3 regions of the Pseudomonas sp. GW821-FHT09E12 genome follow, and region 3 is predicted to be linked to each of the others. Evidence: predicted binding sites of a transcription regulator. Region 3 holds the regulator's gene; each other region holds the start of a gene.
What was found. The regulator FliA, encoded in region 3, starts transcription of late flagellar genes. The targets are predictions, from matches to a motif close to CTAAAGTTTNNNNNNNNNNNGCCGNTAA.
Positions count from the first base shown of each region.

Region 1: AC07PQ_RS21790 (methyl-accepting chemotaxis protein) is a predicted target of FliA. The motif match lies at 3,293-3,320, and genes of this name have one in related genera.
Region 2: motA (flagellar motor stator protein MotA) is a predicted target of FliA. The motif match lies at 2,960-2,987, and genes of this name have one in related genera.

Region 1 is NZ_JBWKOM010000007.1:288,806-294,311, reverse strand. Features, by position in the region: gene AC07PQ_RS21800 (AAA family ATPase) at 337-861, opposite strand; gene pnuC (nicotinamide riboside transporter PnuC) at 858-1,424, opposite strand; gene AC07PQ_RS21790 (methyl-accepting chemotaxis protein) at 1,533-3,167, opposite strand; gene AC07PQ_RS21785 (undecaprenyl-diphosphate phosphatase) at 3,452-4,282, shown strand; gene AC07PQ_RS21780 (DUF1294 domain-containing protein) at 4,282-4,707, shown strand; gene AC07PQ_RS21775 (MmcQ/YjbR family DNA-binding protein) at 4,704-5,048, opposite strand; gene AC07PQ_RS21770 (LysR substrate-binding domain-containing protein) at 5,072-5,506, opposite strand, start outside.
Region 2 is NZ_JBWKOM010000004.1:506,380-511,885, reverse strand. Features, by position in the region: gene rsgA (small ribosomal subunit biogenesis GTPase RsgA) at 1-909, shown strand, start outside; gene motB (flagellar motor protein MotB) at 996-2,036, opposite strand; gene motA (flagellar motor stator protein MotA) at 2,040-2,891, opposite strand; gene AC07PQ_RS14200 (HDOD domain-containing protein) at 3,058-4,596, shown strand; gene rhdA (thiosulfate sulfurtransferase) at 4,640-5,455, shown strand; gene asd (archaetidylserine decarboxylase) at 5,473-5,506, shown strand, end outside.
Region 3 is NZ_JBWKOM010000011.1:140,491-145,996, forward strand. Features, by position in the region: gene flhA (flagellar biosynthesis protein FlhA) at 1-562, shown strand, start outside; gene flhF (flagellar biosynthesis GTPase FlhF) at 574-1,890, shown strand; gene fleN (flagellar synthesis regulator FleN) at 2,009-2,839, shown strand; gene fliA (RNA polymerase sigma factor FliA) at 2,836-3,576, shown strand; gene AC07PQ_RS27485 (chemotaxis response regulator CheY) at 3,737-4,108, shown strand; gene AC07PQ_RS27490 (protein phosphatase CheZ) at 4,138-4,926, shown strand; gene AC07PQ_RS27495 (chemotaxis protein CheA) at 4,939-5,506, shown strand, end outside.

The sequences.
Region 1 (5,506 bases), on a different contig from region 3:
TTCGCTGGCCCTAGTCAGCGTTGCCAGGGTAGAGAGCAGAAGCCGTGCCGCTTTTCGATTGTTTCAAAAATTCAACAGGTTACGAATAACCAGGTGTGTTGCCGGGGCAGGGGTGTTTCAACGATGAGACCAGTATCGCCTTCGACAGCCCGGTATGGCCGTGGCGAGGCTCTGGATCGGGGGGCTCGCGGCGGGTTGTATCAGCGTTTTAACAGATGGCAGAAGGGCAATGAGAAGCCCTTTGATTTGGCCGTTCTGCGCAGCGGCGGGTGTTTCAGGGATGGACGTTTTTCTCGCCAGCAGAGGAGAAAAAAAGCGGACAGGAAAGGGATTCGGCTAACCCTGAAGTAAACGCTCGACCCGCTCGAATGCCCGTTGTCGACGGGTTTCCCAGTCGCCGCGAATCACTTCGAAGGGCTGCTGGTGTTGCACCAGCCAATCACCGGTGGCCTTGAAGAAGGCCAGGCGCTCGCTCAGTTGGGGTTGGCAGCGCTGGCCGTCGTTGCTCCAGCCGACATCTTCGGGGGAGAGTAGCAGGTGAAGATCGTAGCCGCGAGCCAGCAGCTCGGGCTCCAGCCAGTCCGGGCAGGCGCCGAACAGGGTCTGGCTCCAGAGCATATTGCTCAGCAGGTGCGTGTCGAGAATCAGCAGCGGCGGCTGTTGTGCCCGGGCCTGGTCCTCCCAGGCCAACTGGCCGCGGGCGATCTCCGGGATATCCGCCAGGCAGGTATCGCGTCGCTGCTGCTCGATGAAATGGCGAACGTACTCGCCCACCTGGATGCCGCCGAAGCGTGCCTGCAAGTGGCCGCTGAGCCAGCTTTTGCCGCTGGACTCGGGGCCGGTCAACACCAGGACCTTCATGCCGGGCGCAACGCTGAGTCGGCCCGCCAGGCGCGCCAGCCCTGCACGGCCAGCAAGGTGAACAGCCCGTACAGGGCCGCCGTCAGGTACAGGTCCTTGTAGATGAACAGGCCGACAAAAATCACGTCGACGGCAATCCACAGCGGCCAGCATTGCACACGCTTCTGCGCCATCCACCACTGCGCCACCAGGCTGAAGCCGGTCAGCGCGGCGTCCAGCCAGGGTTGCGCGGCATCGGTCCAATGGGCCATGGCGGCCCCCAACAGCAGGCTGCCGATAGCCCCGAGGCTCAGGCCCAGCAGCATCGAGCGTGGCGCCAGCAGGCTGACCGGACGGCCCTGATGACTGGCGCCACCGCGGGTCCACTGCCACCAGCCATAGAGTTGCAGGGCGGCGTAGACCACTTGCAGCAGCATGTCCGAATACAGCTTCACCTCGAAGAAGATCCAGCTGTACAGCAGCACCATGACCAGGCCGATCGGCCAGCACCAGGGGTTCTGTCTGACTGTCAGCCAGACGGCGATCACGCCGAGTGCGGCGGCGAACAGTTCAAGCCCGGACATGAAAACTACCTGGAAGCGGAGGAGGGTGCGGATTGTAACCAGAAGCGGCCTTGCATGTTAGTGAAGGCCGGCAACCGTGGCGGGGCGAAAACCCCGCCACGGTCAGCTTCAGACCCGGAACTGGCGCAACAGGCCGTTGAGCTGCTCGCTCAGTTCCTTGAGGTGCAGGCTGGCGGCACTGGACTGCTCGGCCGCCAGGGCGGTGCTGTGGGACAGGCCGGCGGCCTGGGTCACGTTCTGGTTGATGTCTTCGACCACATGGGCCTGTTGCAACGTGGCGCTGGCAATCGAGGCGTTCAGCCCGTTGAGGTTGCGCAGGGCCTGGCCAATGGCGTTCAGGCTTTCACCGGCCAGCCCGGCCTGCTCGATGGTCTGTTGCGAAGCCCGGCTGCTGTCGCCGATGACCTTCACCGCGGCTTCCGAGTGCCCTTGCAGGCGCTCGATCATCGACTGGATCTCGGCGGTGGACTTCTGCGTCCGCTGGGCCAGCAGGCGCACCTCATCGGCCACCACGGCGAACCCGCGGCCCTGTTCGCCTGCGCGGGCGGCTTCGATCGCCGCGTTGAGCGCCAGCAGGTTGGTCTGCTCGGCGATCGAGTGGATCACCTCCAGCACGCTGCCGATCTGGGTGCTTTCCTGGGCCAGGGTGCGAATCACTTCCACGGCCTGGTCGATGGTGCCCGAGAGCCGGTCGATCTGTTGCAGGCTGCCGTCGATATTGACCTGGCCCTGCTGGGCCTGGGCTTCAGCGTCGCGCATCTCGCTGGCGGCGTGTTCGGCGTTCTTTGCCACGTCCTGTACGCCGTAGGTCACTTCGTTGATGGCGGTGGCCACCAGCTCCATCTGCTGCGACTGCTGCTGGCTGCGTTCCTGGGCCTGGCTGGCATTGCTGCCCAGGTCGGTGGAGGACTGCGCCAGGGCTGCGGCCGATACCTGCAGCTGGCTGACTACAAGACGCAGCTTGGCGGTGAAACCGTTGAAGTGCCGGGCCAGTTCGGTGACTTCGTCCTGGCCGTGGGTGTCGAGGGTGCGAGTCAGGTCGCTTTCGCCGCTGGCGATATTGGCCATGGCGTGCACGGTTTCCTGCAGCGGGCGGACGATGCTGCGGGCGATCAGCAACACCAGCAGGGCCATGAGCAGGGCAATGGCGATACCGACGACCGAGGCCTTCACCACCTGGCTGCGGAACTCGGCCTGCACGTCATCGATGTACACCCCCGAACCGATGATCCAGCCCCAGGGCTGGAACAGTTGGACATAGGAGGTCTTCTGCACCGGCTCGCTGGCGCCCGGTTTCGGCCAGCGATAGTTGACCATGCCGGCGCCCTTGGCCTTGGCGATGGCCACCATTTCGTTGAACACGGCAAAGCCGTCCGGGTCGCGAATGGCCGCGAGGTTCTGGCCGTCGAGCTTGGGGTTGGTCGGGTGCATGACCATGACCGGGGCCAGGTCGTTGATCCAGAAGTAGTCGCTCTGGTCATAGCGCAGGTTGCGTATGGCACTCAACGCCTGCTTCTGCGCCGTCGCGCGATCGAGGCTGCCGGCGCTTTCCAGGCCCTGGAAATAGGCCAGCACACCGTTGGCGGTCTGCACCACATGCTGGGTCTTCTGCGCCTTGGCCTGGTACAGGTCGTCGTGGATCTGCTTGAGCATCAACATGCCCAGGGTCATCAGCATCAGTACCGCGACAATCAGGATGAGCCACAGCCGGCGGCTGATCGACATTCTGCGTAAGCTGTTCATGAATCTGTCACTCCCGATTGTTGTTCTTGTAATAGAAACACTCCGTACATCCGTCATGCGCTCCTTGCAGTCCGGTCCCGCTGATTCTCTCAACGCGACAGCGTTTATCGAGTATGTCTGCTAGGATTTCGGCCTCATCGCGAAAAACCTGAATCCGGCTGATTTTTCACGGAATTTTCAGGGGCGATGATGATCCTATTGCGGCTGCGAAGTCGCGACGCACGTGTCAGTGAACATTGAAGAAAAACTAAGAGGCATGCCACGGCATGACCTTCGGGGGATTGATGGAGCTTTGGACTGCCGTACAGGCATTGATTTTAGGGATTGTGGAAGGGCTGACGGAGTTTCTGCCCATCAGCAGCACGGGCCACCAGATTATCGTTGCCGACTTGCTCAACTTCGGTGGCGAGCGCGCCATGGCGTTCAACATCATCATTCAGCTGGGGGCCATTCTCGCGGTGGTCTGGGAGTTTCGCCGCAAGATCCTCGACGTGGTCACCGGCCTGCCGACCCAGCGCAACGCCCAGCGTTTCACCATCAACCTGCTGATCGCCTTCCTGCCCGCCGTGGTGCTGGGGGTGATTTTCGCCGACCTGATCCATGAATACCTGTTCAACCCGATCACCGTCGCCACGGCGCTGGTGGTGGGGGGCGTGGTCATGCTCTGGGCCGAACGCCGGCAGCATGAAATACATGCCAACACGGTGGACGAGATCAGCTGGAAAGATGCCTTGAAGGTCGGTTTCGCCCAGTGCCTGGCGATGATTCCAGGCACCTCGCGCTCGGGTTCCACCATCATCGGCGGCCTGTTGTTCGGCCTGTCGCGCAAGACCGCCACCGAGTTCTCGTTCTTCCTGGCTATGCCGACCATGGTCGGTGCCGCGGTCTACTCGGGCTACAAGTACCGCAATCTGTTCCAGCCGGACGACCTGCCGGTGTTCGCCATCGGCTTCATCACCTCGTTCATCTTCGCGATGATCGCGGTCAGGGGCCTGCTCAAGTTCATTGCCAACCACAGCTACGCGGCCTTTGCCTGGTACCGCATTGCCTTCGGCCTGGTGATCCTCGCCACCTGGCAGTTCGGTTGGGTCGACTGGACCTCGGTCCATTCCTGATGAACGCACGCAATCAGAACCGCCCCGGCGAAGTCGCCGGGGCTCGGATCCAGCAGCCAAGGCTCAAGGCGGTGATCTTCCTGCTGCTCTGCGCCTTACCGCTGTGCGGTTCGCTGCTGTTGGGCGTGAAGGGGATTTCCTGGGTACCGCTGGCGGCCTACGGCGCGGTCAGCGTGCTGACGTTCTTCCTCTATTGGAGCGACAAGCGCAAGGCCCGCAGCGACAGCTGGCGGACCCCGGAAAACGTCTTGCACGCCGTGGAGCTGGCCGGTGGCTGGCCAGGCGCCTTGCTGGCGCAACAGGCGTTTCGCCACAAGACCCGCAAGCTGTCCTATCAACTGGTGTTCTGGCTGATCGTGCTGCTGCACCAGGTGTTCTGGATCGACCGGCTGTTTCTCGAAGGCAGCCTGTTCTCGCTGTTCTAAAGCAACAGGCCTACCTGTACCCGCTTGGGCAGCTTGCTCACCACCAACTGGTGCGAACGCCGCAGCAAGTCCCGCAGTTCGCCGGCGCCCAGCGGGTAGGGCGTCTGCATGATGATCCAGTGCGCCCGGGCCAGGTACGGCGCCGGCGCGATGCCGGGACGGTCGACATGGCCGAGGAACAGCTCCTTGTCCACCTTGAACGCCAGTGACTCGCCCCGCAGGTTCTGCAGGGCGAACATCTTGTTGCCGGCCACGGAAAACACCCGCACGCCGCCCCATTTGTAGTCTTCGCGCGCGCCCGGCAAGTCCAGGCAGAATTGCGCCACATCCGCTTCAGTCATGGTTTTTTCCTTTTGTCGCGCTGTCACAGTGTGCGGTCCCCGCAGCCTTTGAACGCTTCGCTGACATGCTCGATCCAGGCCCTTACCGCTGGCAATACACCGCGCCGGTGAGGGTAGACCGCCTGCAGCCAACCGCCAGGCAGCGACCACTCGGGCAGCAGTTGCACCAGTTGCCCGGCCTGCAGTTCTTCCTCGCAATACATCATCGGCAGGATGGTACAGCCAAGGCCGGCGAGGGCGCAGGAACGGCGCACCAGAAAGTCGTCGATGCCCAGGCGCGCCTCCAGGACCAGGTCGCATTTCTCGCCCTGGGCGTCGAGCAGGCGCAAATGCACCATGCGGTCGGCCTCCAGGGCTCCCAGCACCGGCACCTTGTGCAGGTCTTCGGGACTGTGGATCGGCCATTCCCGGGCGAACCCCGGGCTGGCGACCATCACGGTCTGCGCCTGGCGCAGGCG
Region 2 (5,506 bases), on a different contig from region 3:
GGCCCCGAACAGACCGGCCTGGTGATCGCCCACTTCGGTGTGCAGGTCGAGGTCGAGGCGCGCGAGGGCGAACTGGCCGGCCAGGTGTTCCGCTGCCACTTGCGCGCCAACCTGCCGGCGCTGGTGACCGGCGATCAGGTGGTCTGGCGTCCGGGCAACCAGGGCATCGGTGTGATCGTCGCGCAACTGCCGCGCCACACCGAGCTGTGCCGTCCCGACAGCCGCGGCCAGCTCAAGCCGGTGGCCGCCAACGTCGACATGATCGTGATCGTCTTCGCCCCGCTGCCCGAGCCCCATGCCAACCTGATCGACCGCTACCTGGTCGCCGCCGAACATGCCGGCATCCGTCCGCTGCTGCTGCTCAACAAGTTCGACCTGATCGACGAGCAGAATGCCCCCGCCCTGAACGCCTTGCTGGCGGTCTATCGGCAACTGGGCTACCCGGTGCTGGAAGTCTCGGCGCACCACGGCGACGGCATGGAACAGCTGCAAGCGCAGCTGGACGGACGGATCAGCGTGTTCGTCGGCCAGTCGGGCGTGGGCAAGTCGTCGCTGGTGAACAGCCTGCTGCCGGAAGTCGAAACCCGCGTCGGGCCTTTGTCGGAACTGTCCGGCCAGGGCACCCACACCACCACCACCGCGCGCCTGTTCCACTTCCCGGGCGGTGGCGAACTGATCGACTCCCCGGGGATTCGCGAATTCGGCCTGGGCCACGTCAGCCGCGCCGATGTCGAAGCAGGCTTCATCGAGTTCAACGACCTGCTGGGCACCTGCCGTTTCCGCGACTGCAAGCATGACCGCGAACCGGGCTGCGCCCTGCTCAAGGCCCTGGAAGACGGCCGGATCCAGCAGCAGCGGATGAACAGCTATCGCTCGATCATCGCCAGCCTGCCGGACAGCAGCTATTAACAGGTAGCACCACGCTGAAAAAAAAGGCCGCGATGATCGCGGCCTTTTTTATCGAGCACTCTTTATACAGAGCCCGCCGTTACCAATCACCGCGCGGCTGGAGGCGTAGCTGCGGGTGCAGCCGCGCCTTCGGTCTTCGGTGCGGCATCGTCGAAGATATTCAGGCGCTCGCGCAGCTCATGGGCCGGCAGTGGCTCCTGCTCCGGCGGCAAGGCATTCGGGTCGACCGGCACTTCGCCCGGGGCACCCTGGCCCTGGGTTGGTGCCGAGGCCTCGGGAGCGACTTCACCTTCGATCGCGCGCTGGGCCTTTTTGGTCAGCACCACAATGTCGATACGCCGGTTGATCGGGTTGAACGGGTCCTTGCGATCGAACAGCGATGACGAGGCATACCCCACCACGCGAGCCACCTGGCCGTCCGGATAGCTGCCCGCCACCAGCGCCCGACGCGCGGCGTTGGCACGGTTGGCCGAAAGCTCCCAGTTGCCGAAATCGCCGGTGCCCGAGTAAGGCTTGGCATCGGTGTGACCGCTGATGCTGATCTTGTTCGGCACCGCCTTGATGGTGTCGGCCATGGCCAGCAGGATGTCCTCGAAGTACGGCTTCAGGCGCGCACTGCCGGAGTCGAACATCGGCCGGTTTTCCGAATCGATGATCTGGATACGCAGGCCGTCCGGAGTGATCTCGAACAGGATCTGGTCCTTGAACTTCTGCAATTGCGGGTTTTCTTCGACCTTGTTCTGCAGCTCTTGAAGCAACAGCTCCAGACGCTCTCTTTCCACCTGCTCGGCCATGCTCTCGACCTGATCAGTGTCGACCGTGACCTTGTCCGGTTGCGGCTGCGACTTGATCTCGGGGTTGAGCGTGTTTTCCGGCGCCAGCTCGGGAGAACCGCCCAGGTCGATGATGTAGGGCGTGCCGCTTTCCGAGAAGCCGATCGGGTCCTTGAAGTAACCGGCAATGGCGATCTTCTGTTCCGGGGTGGCGGTGGACAGCAGCCACAGCACCAGGAAGAACGCCATCATCGCCGTGGCGAAGTCGGCGAAGGCGATCTTCCATGCCCCGCCGTGATGCCCGCCGGCAAAGCGCTTGACGCGCTTGATGATAATCGGCTGATTGTTTTCCATGGCTTAGCGACCGCGAACCGCTTGTTCCAGCTCGGCGAAGCTCGGACGGTGCGCCGGGTACAGGACCTTGCGCCCGAACTCCACGGCCAGCGATGGCGGCATGCCGGAAGCCGAGGCCACCAGGGAGGCCTTGATGGCTTCATAGACGTTCAGCTCTTCCTTGGCGTCGTGGGCCAGGGAATGGGCCAGCGGGCCGAAGAAGCCGTAGGCCGCGAGAATACCGAAGAAGGTACCGACCAGTGCCGCACCTACGTGCAGGCCGATGGACTTCTGGTCGCCATCGCCCAGGGACGCCATGGTCACCACGATACCCAGTACCGCCGCGACGATACCGAAACCCGGCATGCCGTCGGCGATGCCGTTGACCGCATGGGACGGATGCTCGAGGTCTTCCTTGAGACTGAACAGCTCCATGTCGAACAGGCCTTCCAGCTCGTGGGGAGCCATGTTGCCGGAGGACATGATGCGCAGGTAGTCACAGATGAACGCGGTCATGCGCTCGTCTTTGAGCACGGATGGGTACTTGGCGAAAATCGGGCTAGCGGCAGCGTCTTCGATATCGCCCTCGATCGCCATCATGCCTTCGCGGCGGCTCTTGTTGAGGATCTCGTAGATCAGGCCCAGCACTTCCAGGTAGAAGGTCTGGGAAAAACGCGAACCGAACATCCCCAAGGACTTCTTGAGCACGTGCATGGTCATGTAGCCGGGGTTCGCCTGCAGGAACGCCCCCAGCGCGGCGCCGCCGATAATCAAGACCTCGAAAGGCTGAATCAGGGCGGCAATCTTGCCGTGAGAAAGCACGTATCCGCCGAGCACGCTCGCGAACACGACGATGATGCCGATAATTTTAGCCATAGGTAGGAAGGTACTTACTGAGTCGGGTTCAAGGTCATATTCGGAAGTTCTTAAAACTCTTCTTCTACTTATCGGCAAAACTGCGCCAGACTATAGGCCGTTAAGGCGAAAAGCCAGTTTGGCCCGCTCTGGGCGTGTTTACAGCAGACGATGATTGCGCCCAGCCATGTCTAATGAAACGACAGTCCCAACTACCGCCCCCCACTCCCTCGAATCCTGGATAAAGCTGCTTGACGCGGTCCGCCTGCCGGTGCCGCAGGCCAGCCATGACCGGGTCTGCAAAGCCATCAGGGACAATCGCAGCTCATTGCGCGACATTGCCGACCTGATGCAGGACAGCCCCGCGTTGGCCTTGAGCGTGATTCGCGAAGCCAATCGCCACACCCACGGCAGCATGGGCGAGCCGGCCGAGAACCTCGAGGTCGCCCTCAACCGCCTGGGCCTGGCGCGTACCGAAGAATTGCTCGCCCGCCTGCCCGCCCAGCCCGAGCAGGAGATCCCGGTTGGGCTGCGCCAGTTGCAACTGATCAGCCAGCACGCGACCCAACAGGCCAATGGCTTTTTCGCCGGGCGCCTGGCCAGGCTCTGGCAGGACATTCACTGGGGCAGCCTGCTGTTTCTCTCGCCGCTGTGGCCCTTGGCGCTGGCCTATCCAAAACTGCTCGAAGAGTGGGAGCTGCGTGTCGTCCATAAAGCCGAACCGGCCCAGGAGGTCGAGCAGGAACTGTTCGGCGTCGGCCTGCTTCAGTTGGGCCAGGCCCTGGTGGAGGTCTGGCACTTGCCGATCTGGGTACAGCAAGGCTACCGCCTGCTGATCGACGAGCAGGACCAATTGGTCAAGGCCCTGCATATCGCCCGGGACAACGCCCATCCGCTGCACCAGCGACAATGCCTGGATGCCGACCCGGCCCTGCAGCGCTGGCTGAACCAGCCGGCCAACAGTGTGTTGCTGGCCAACGCCCTGGCCCTCTCGGCGCAAGAATCCTGGACCGGCCCGCACTGCATGCGCTGGCAATACCTGACCAGCCTGTACCTGCAGATGTCGATGGACGAGCTGCAACAACAGCTGCACCAGCAAGCCGCGCAGAGTGCCCGGCATCACCACATGCCCGACCTGTGGCATCCGGCCGAGGCGCTGCTCTGGCCCTGGGAGGCCCGGCGCGTGCATCGCGGCGAGCTCCCGGTTCCCGCACCAACCGCAGAAGATCTGGCCAAGTGGCGCAAGCAATGCAGCGAATTGCTGGTGGAGCCCAGCCGCTTCAGCAATGCCATGCACCTGACCACCTTTGCCCGCGACGCCCTGGTGGCGTGCGGCATGCGCCGGGTGATGCTGCTGATGGTCGACCGCACGCGGACCCAGTTGCGCGTGCATCAGATCGCCGGACTGCCCGCCCCCGCCATGAACCTGGCATTGACGATCAACCAGAGCAGCGTATTGCAAAGGCTGCTGGATGCTCCGGCGCAAGTGCGCCTGACGCCGACCAACAACGCCCAGTTCTCCGCCCGCCTGCCCGCCAGCCTGCGCACGCTGTTTCGTGGCGAGCACCTGCTGATGCGCTCGGTGCCCAGCAATGGCCGGGTAATCATGCTGATCGTCGCCGACCAGGGCGGCCAACCCTTCTCGGAAATCTCCGTACAGGCGTTCGGCAAGACCACGCAGTGCATCGAAAAGGCCCTGCACAGCTTTACCAACCGCAGCCGCTGACGCTTGCGCTACAATCCCTCCCTTTGTGCCCTGGAGACCTCACATGCCTGACTTCTCTGGCTTGCCGCTGGTGATCGAGCCGAGCGACCTGCTCCCTCGCCTCGACGCCCGCGAACTGATTCTGGTGGACCTAACCAGCGCCGCCCGCTATGCCGCGGGCCATATCCCCGGCGCGCACTTCGTCGACCCCAAGCGTACCCAGCTCGGTCAGGCACCGGCGCCAGGGCTGATGCCGCCACAGGCAGCCCTTGAGGCCCTGTTCGGCGAACTGGGGCATAACCCGGACGCGGTCTACGTGGTCTATGACGACGAAGGCGGCGGCTGGGCCGGGCGCTTCATCTGGCTGCTGGATGTCATCGGCCACTCCCGTTACCACTACCTGGACGGCGGGCTGCTGGCCTGGCTGGCCGACGGCCTGCCGGTCTCGAATGAAGTCCCGGCGGCCGTCGGCGGCCCTGTCGCCCTGACCCTGCACGACGAACCGACCGCCACCCGCGAATACCTGCAAAGTCGTCTTGGCGCGGCCGACCTGGCGATCTGGGATGCCCGCGGCCCCCTGGAGTACTCGGGGGAGAAAGTCCTCGCCGCCAAGGGTGGGCACATTCCCGGTGCGATCAACTTCGAGTGGACGGCGGGCATGGACCCGGCGCGCAACCTGCGGATCCGCAGCGACATGCCGCAGATCCTCGAACAGCTCGGCATCAGCAAAGACAAAGAAGTGATCACCCACTGCCAGACTCACCATCGCTCTGGCTTCACCTATCTGGTGGCCAAGGCGCTCGGTTATCCGCGAGTCAAAGGCTATGCCGGTTCCTGGGGCGAATGGGGCAACCACCCTGACACGCCCGTAGAGATTTAAGGTTTTAAGGACAGTTAATGAAAAAGCGTTTGTTTATCCTCAGCCAGTACC
Region 3 (5,506 bases):
ATTGCTGGCCAAGGGTTCGCCGAAGCTGGCGGAAGAGCTGGTGCCGGGCGTGCTTTCGTTGTCCCAGCTGCTCAAGGTGCTGCAGGCGCTGCTGGCCGAACAGGTGCCGGTGCGCGATATCCGCAGCATTGCCGAGGCCATCGCGAACAATGCCGCCAAGAGTCAAGATACTGCCGCTTTGGTGGCCGCGGTGCGTGTCGGATTGTCGCGCGCCATCGTGCAAAGCATTGTAGGTACTGAGTCCGAGCTGCCTGTGATCACCTTGGAGCCCAGGTTGGAACAGATTTTGCTCAATAGTCTGCAGAAGGCAGGACAAGGCTCGGAAGAGGGTGTCCTGTTGGAGCCAAGCATGGCTGAGAAGCTGCAGCGTTCGTTGATCGAAGCCGCGCAGCGCCAGGAAATGCAAGGTCAACCGGTGATTCTGCTGGTAGCCGGTCCGGTCCGCGCGATGCTCTCGCGGTTCGGGCGCCTGGCGGTCCCGGGCTTGCACGTGTTGGCGTACCAGGAAATCCCTGACAACAAGCAAGTGACCATCGTTGCGACAGTAGGGCCCAACGGCTGAGGTAGTGGGTTATGCAAGTTAAGCGTTTTTTCGCCGCCGATATGCGTCAGGCCATGAAGCTGGTTCGTGATGAGCTGGGCGCCGACGCCGCCATCATTGGCAATCGCCGCATCGCCGGCGGTGTCGAGCTGACGGCTGCCCTGGATTACAAGCTGTCGGCGCTGGCGCCACGGGTGCCGAACATGGAGCTCGAGGACGAACTGCGCAAGACTCAGTCGCGCATCGTCACCGCCCAGGCCGAACTGAGCCTGCGTGGCGACGGCGATGCCAGCACCAATCGCCAGCTGTTCGCCGGCCTGCCGCTGACCGCCGCCGAGCCGCTGATCGAACCTACATTCAACGAGCCCCAGCGCCCGGCCCCGGTAGTCGCCGCGCCGGCTGTCGATCAGCGGGCACTGGACTCGATGCGTTTTGAACTCAATGGCCTGCGCGAGCTGCTGGAAGTCCAGCTCGGCTCCCTGGCCTGGAGCCAGCTGCAAGGCAGCCGGCCCGAACAGGCCAACCTGTGGCGGCGCCTGCAGCGTATCGGCTTGTCCGGTCCGCTGGCCCGCGACCTGCTGGCGCTGATCACTGAAATCGACGAACCCCGCCAGGCCTGGCGCATGCTCCTGGCCCACCTGGCGCGGATGATCGTGACCCCGGAAGTCGAGCCACTGGAGGAGGGCGGTGTGATCGCCATGGTCGGCCCCGCCGGCATGGGCAAGACCACCACCCTGGCCAAGCTGGCCGCGCGTTATGTACTCAAGTACGGCGCGCAGAACATCGCGCTGGTGAGCATGGACAGCTACCGCATCGGCGCCCAGGAACAGCTCAAGACCCTGGGCCGGATCCTCAACGTCTCGGTGACCCATGTCGACCCGGGCCAGTCCCTGGCGCAAGCCCTCGATCCGCTGCTGCGCAAGCGTGTGGTGCTGATCGACACCGCCGGCCTGCAAGCCAGCGACCCGGCCCTGCGCATGCAGCTGGAAAGCCTGGCTGGACGTGGCATCCGGGCAAAAAATTATCTGGTCTTGGCAACCACCAGCCAGAAACAGGTTCTAACCGCCGCATACCACAGCTACAAGCGTTGCGGGCTGGCCGGCTGCATCCTGACTAAACTGGATGAAACCGCCAGCCTTGGTGAGGTGTTGAGCCTGGCGATCAGTCATGAACTCCCTGTTGCCTATCTGACCGATGGCCCGCGGATTCCGGACGATCTGCACTTGCCGCGTCGTCACCAGCTGGTCAGTCGTGCGGTGAGCGTGCAGATGCAGGAAGAACCCAGCGAAGAAGCCATGGCTGACATGTTCGCTGACCTCTACCACAACCCGACCAAGCGGGTTGGCTGAGGGAATCATGAAAAGATTGCAATGTACCTACATCGATGGTCTGCCAGGCATTGTTCCGTTGGTGAACGCGCAGCCAGTTATGTGGCCCCGTCTAAGTAAGACAAGGTAAAGAACGAACATGGGCAGCATGCATCCCGTACAGGTGATCGCGGTGACCGGCGGCAAAGGTGGCGTCGGCAAGACTAACGTGTCAGTGAACTTGTCCCTGGCCCTAGCGGAGCTCGGCCGGCGCGTCATGCTGCTGGACGCCGACCTGGGCCTGGCCAACGTCGACGTGCTATTGGGGCTGACCCCCAAACGGACCCTCGCCGACGTGATCGAAGGCCGCTGCGAGCTGCGCGATGTGCTGCTGCAGGGGCCGGGTGGAATCCGTATCGTGCCGGCGGCGTCCGGCACCCAGAGCATGGTTCATCTGAGCCCGGCGCAGCATGCCGGCCTGATCCAGGCCTTCAGCGACATCGGCGACAACCTCGATGTGCTGGTGATCGACACCGCCGCCGGCATCGGCGACTCGGTGGTCAGCTTTGTCCGCGCGGCCCAGGAAGTGTTGCTGGTGGTCTGCGACGAGCCGACCTCGATCACCGACGCCTACGCGCTGATCAAGCTGCTCAACCGCGACTACGGCATGAACCGCTTCCGCGTGCTCGCCAACATGGCGCAGAGCCCGCAGGAAGGGCGCAACCTGTTCGCCAAGTTGACCAAGGTCACGGATCGCTTCCTGGACGTGGCCCTACAATATGTCGGCGCCGTGCCTTACGACGAATGCGTGCGCAAGGCCGTGCAAAAGCAGCGTGCGGTCTATGAAGCGTTTCCGCGTTCGAAATGCGCGCTGGCATTCAAGGCCATCGCGCAGAAGGTCGATACCTGGCCGTTGCCGGCCAACCCACGTGGACATCTGGAATTTTTCGTCGAGCGGCTCGTGCATCAGACAGCGGGACCGGTGCTATGAGCGCCAGCGGCTACAACCTTTACAAAAAGTCGGCACGTGACAGCCAGTACGAATTGATCGAGCGCTATGCGCCTCTGGTCAAGCGTATTGCCTATCACTTGCTGGCGCGCCTGCCGGCCAGTGTCCAGGTCGAAGACCTGATCCAGGCCGGGATGATCGGTCTGCTCGAAGTGTCGACCAAGTACGACGCGAGCAAGGGCGCGAGTTTCGAGACCTACGCGGGTATCCGTATCCGTGGTGCGATGCTCGATGAGGTCCGTAAAGGTGACTGGGCGCCGCGTTCGGTACATCGCAATACCCGGATGGTGAGCGATGCCATTCGCGCAATTGAAGCTAAAACCGGTCGTGACGCTAAAGATCATGAAGTTGCGGCCGAACTTCAATTGAGTCTCGACGATTATTACGGGATTTTGAACGACACCTTGGGCAGTCGCCTGTTCAGCTTCGACGACCTGTTGCAGGACGGCGAGCATGAAGGGCTGCATGAGGATGGCGCGAGTGCTCATCTCGAGCCGTCGCGCGACCTGGAGGACGAACGTTTCCAGGCCGCGCTGGCGGACGCGATTGCCAATTTGCCGGAGCGTGAGCGACTGGTCTTGGCGCTGTACTACGACGAAGAGCTGAACCTCAAGGAAATCGGTGAGGTCCTGGGAGTCAGCGAATCGCGGGTCAGCCAGTTACACAGCCAGTGCGCGGCCCGTTTGCGGGGGCGTTTGGGAGAGTGGCGAGCGCGCTGACAGGCAGTGTGGGGGACACTGCGGGCGAGACTGGCACGACGTGGCCGGACTTGCGGTGTGTATTCCATGCAGTCGTTGAGTGCTCTGCCTGATTGATTGAATGGCGCGTTCAGGTGCTGGACGCGTTTAAGACTGCTTGGAGGTCGAATTGGACAAGAACATGAAAATCCTCATCGTTGATGACTTCTCAACGATGCGGCGGATCATAAAAAACCTGTTGCGTGACCTGGGCTTCACCAACACGGTCGAGGCTGACGATGGCACCACCGCCATTCCGGTCCTCAACAGTGGGAGCATCGACTTTCTGGTAACGGACTGGAACATGCCCGGCATGACCGGTATCGACCTGCTGCGCCATGTGCGCGCCGATGAAAAACTCAAGCACCTGCCGGTACTCATGGTGACCGCTGAAGCCAAGCGCGAACAGATCATCGAAGCTGCCCAGGCCGGCGTAAACGGTTATGTGGTCAAGCCCTTCACGGCCCAGGCGTTGAAAGAGAAGATCGAGAAGATCTTCGAACGCATCGGTTGAGAGTGGAATCATTCCGCCACGGGGGAGCTATGGAGCACAACGAATCTTCATTGGGCGATTTCGAATCGACCCTGAAAAAACACGCACTCGAACTGGTCGACAGCCTTGAAAAAGGCAAGTTCGGCGAAGCCGTGCAACTGATCCATGAGCTCAACCAGACCCGTGATCGCGGCCTGTACCAGGAGGTCGGCAAGCTCACCCGCGAGCTGCATAGCGCCATCGTCAATTTCCAGATTGACCCGCATATGCCGCAAGCCGAGGAAGTTTCACAGATCACGGATGCCACCGAGCGCCTGTCCTATGTGGTCAGGCTGACCGAGGCCGCGGCCAACCGCACCATGGATCTGGTCGAGAGCGCGACCCCGCTGGTCAATGGCCTGAGCAGCGAAGCCCAGGCCCTGAGCGCCGATTGGGGGCGTTTCATGCGCCGCGAACTGGGCGCCGAGGAATTCCGCGACCTGGCCCGCCGGGTGGACGGTTTCCTGACCCGCAGCGAGCAAGACACGCGCGCGGTATCGAGCAACCTCAACGACATTCTGCTGGCGCAGGACTACCAGGACTTGACCGGTCAGGTGATCAAACGCGTGACCCAGTTGGTCACCGAAGTCGAGAGCAACCTGCTCAAACTGGTCCTGATGGCCAGCCAGGTCGATCGTTTTGCCGGCATCGAACATGACCGTGAATCGATCCTCGCTGAAAAAGATCCGCAAAAACATCTGGCCAAGGGTGAAGGTCCGCAGATTCATGCCGATAAACGTGAAGACGTTGTATCCGGTCAGGACGATGTCGACGATTTGCTTTCCAGCCTTGGATTCTAGGAGCACCCATACATGAGCTTCGGCGCCGATGAAGAAATCCTTCAGGATTTTCTGGTTGAGGCCGGCGAGATTCTAGAGCAACTGTCCGAACAACTGGTCGAGCTGGAAAGCCGGCCGGACGATGCGGATCTGCTCAACGCAATTTTTCGCGGTTTTCACACTGTAAAAGGGGGCGCCGGCTTCCTCCAGCTCAACGAGCTGGTGGAGTGCTGCCACATCGCCGAGAACGTGTTCGACATCCTGCGCAAGGGTGAGCGTCGCGTCGACGCGGAACTGATGGACGTAGTGCTCGAAGCGCTGGACGCGGTGAACGGCATGTTCGGCCAGGTGCGCGAGCGTACCGAGATCACCGCCGCCACTCCGGAGCTGCTGGCTGCCCTGGCCCGTCTGGCCGAGCCTGCGGGGGCCGAGGAGGTCGCCGCGCCGGTGGCCGACGTTGAGGCAGTTGTTGAAGCCGTTGCCGAGCCGGTCGCCGAATCGACCGAAAGCGAGTCCGGCGATATCACCGACAGCGAGTTCGAGCAGTTGCTCGATTCGCTCAATGCCGCCAAGGCCGAGGCCGAAGCCCCGGCTGCTGTTG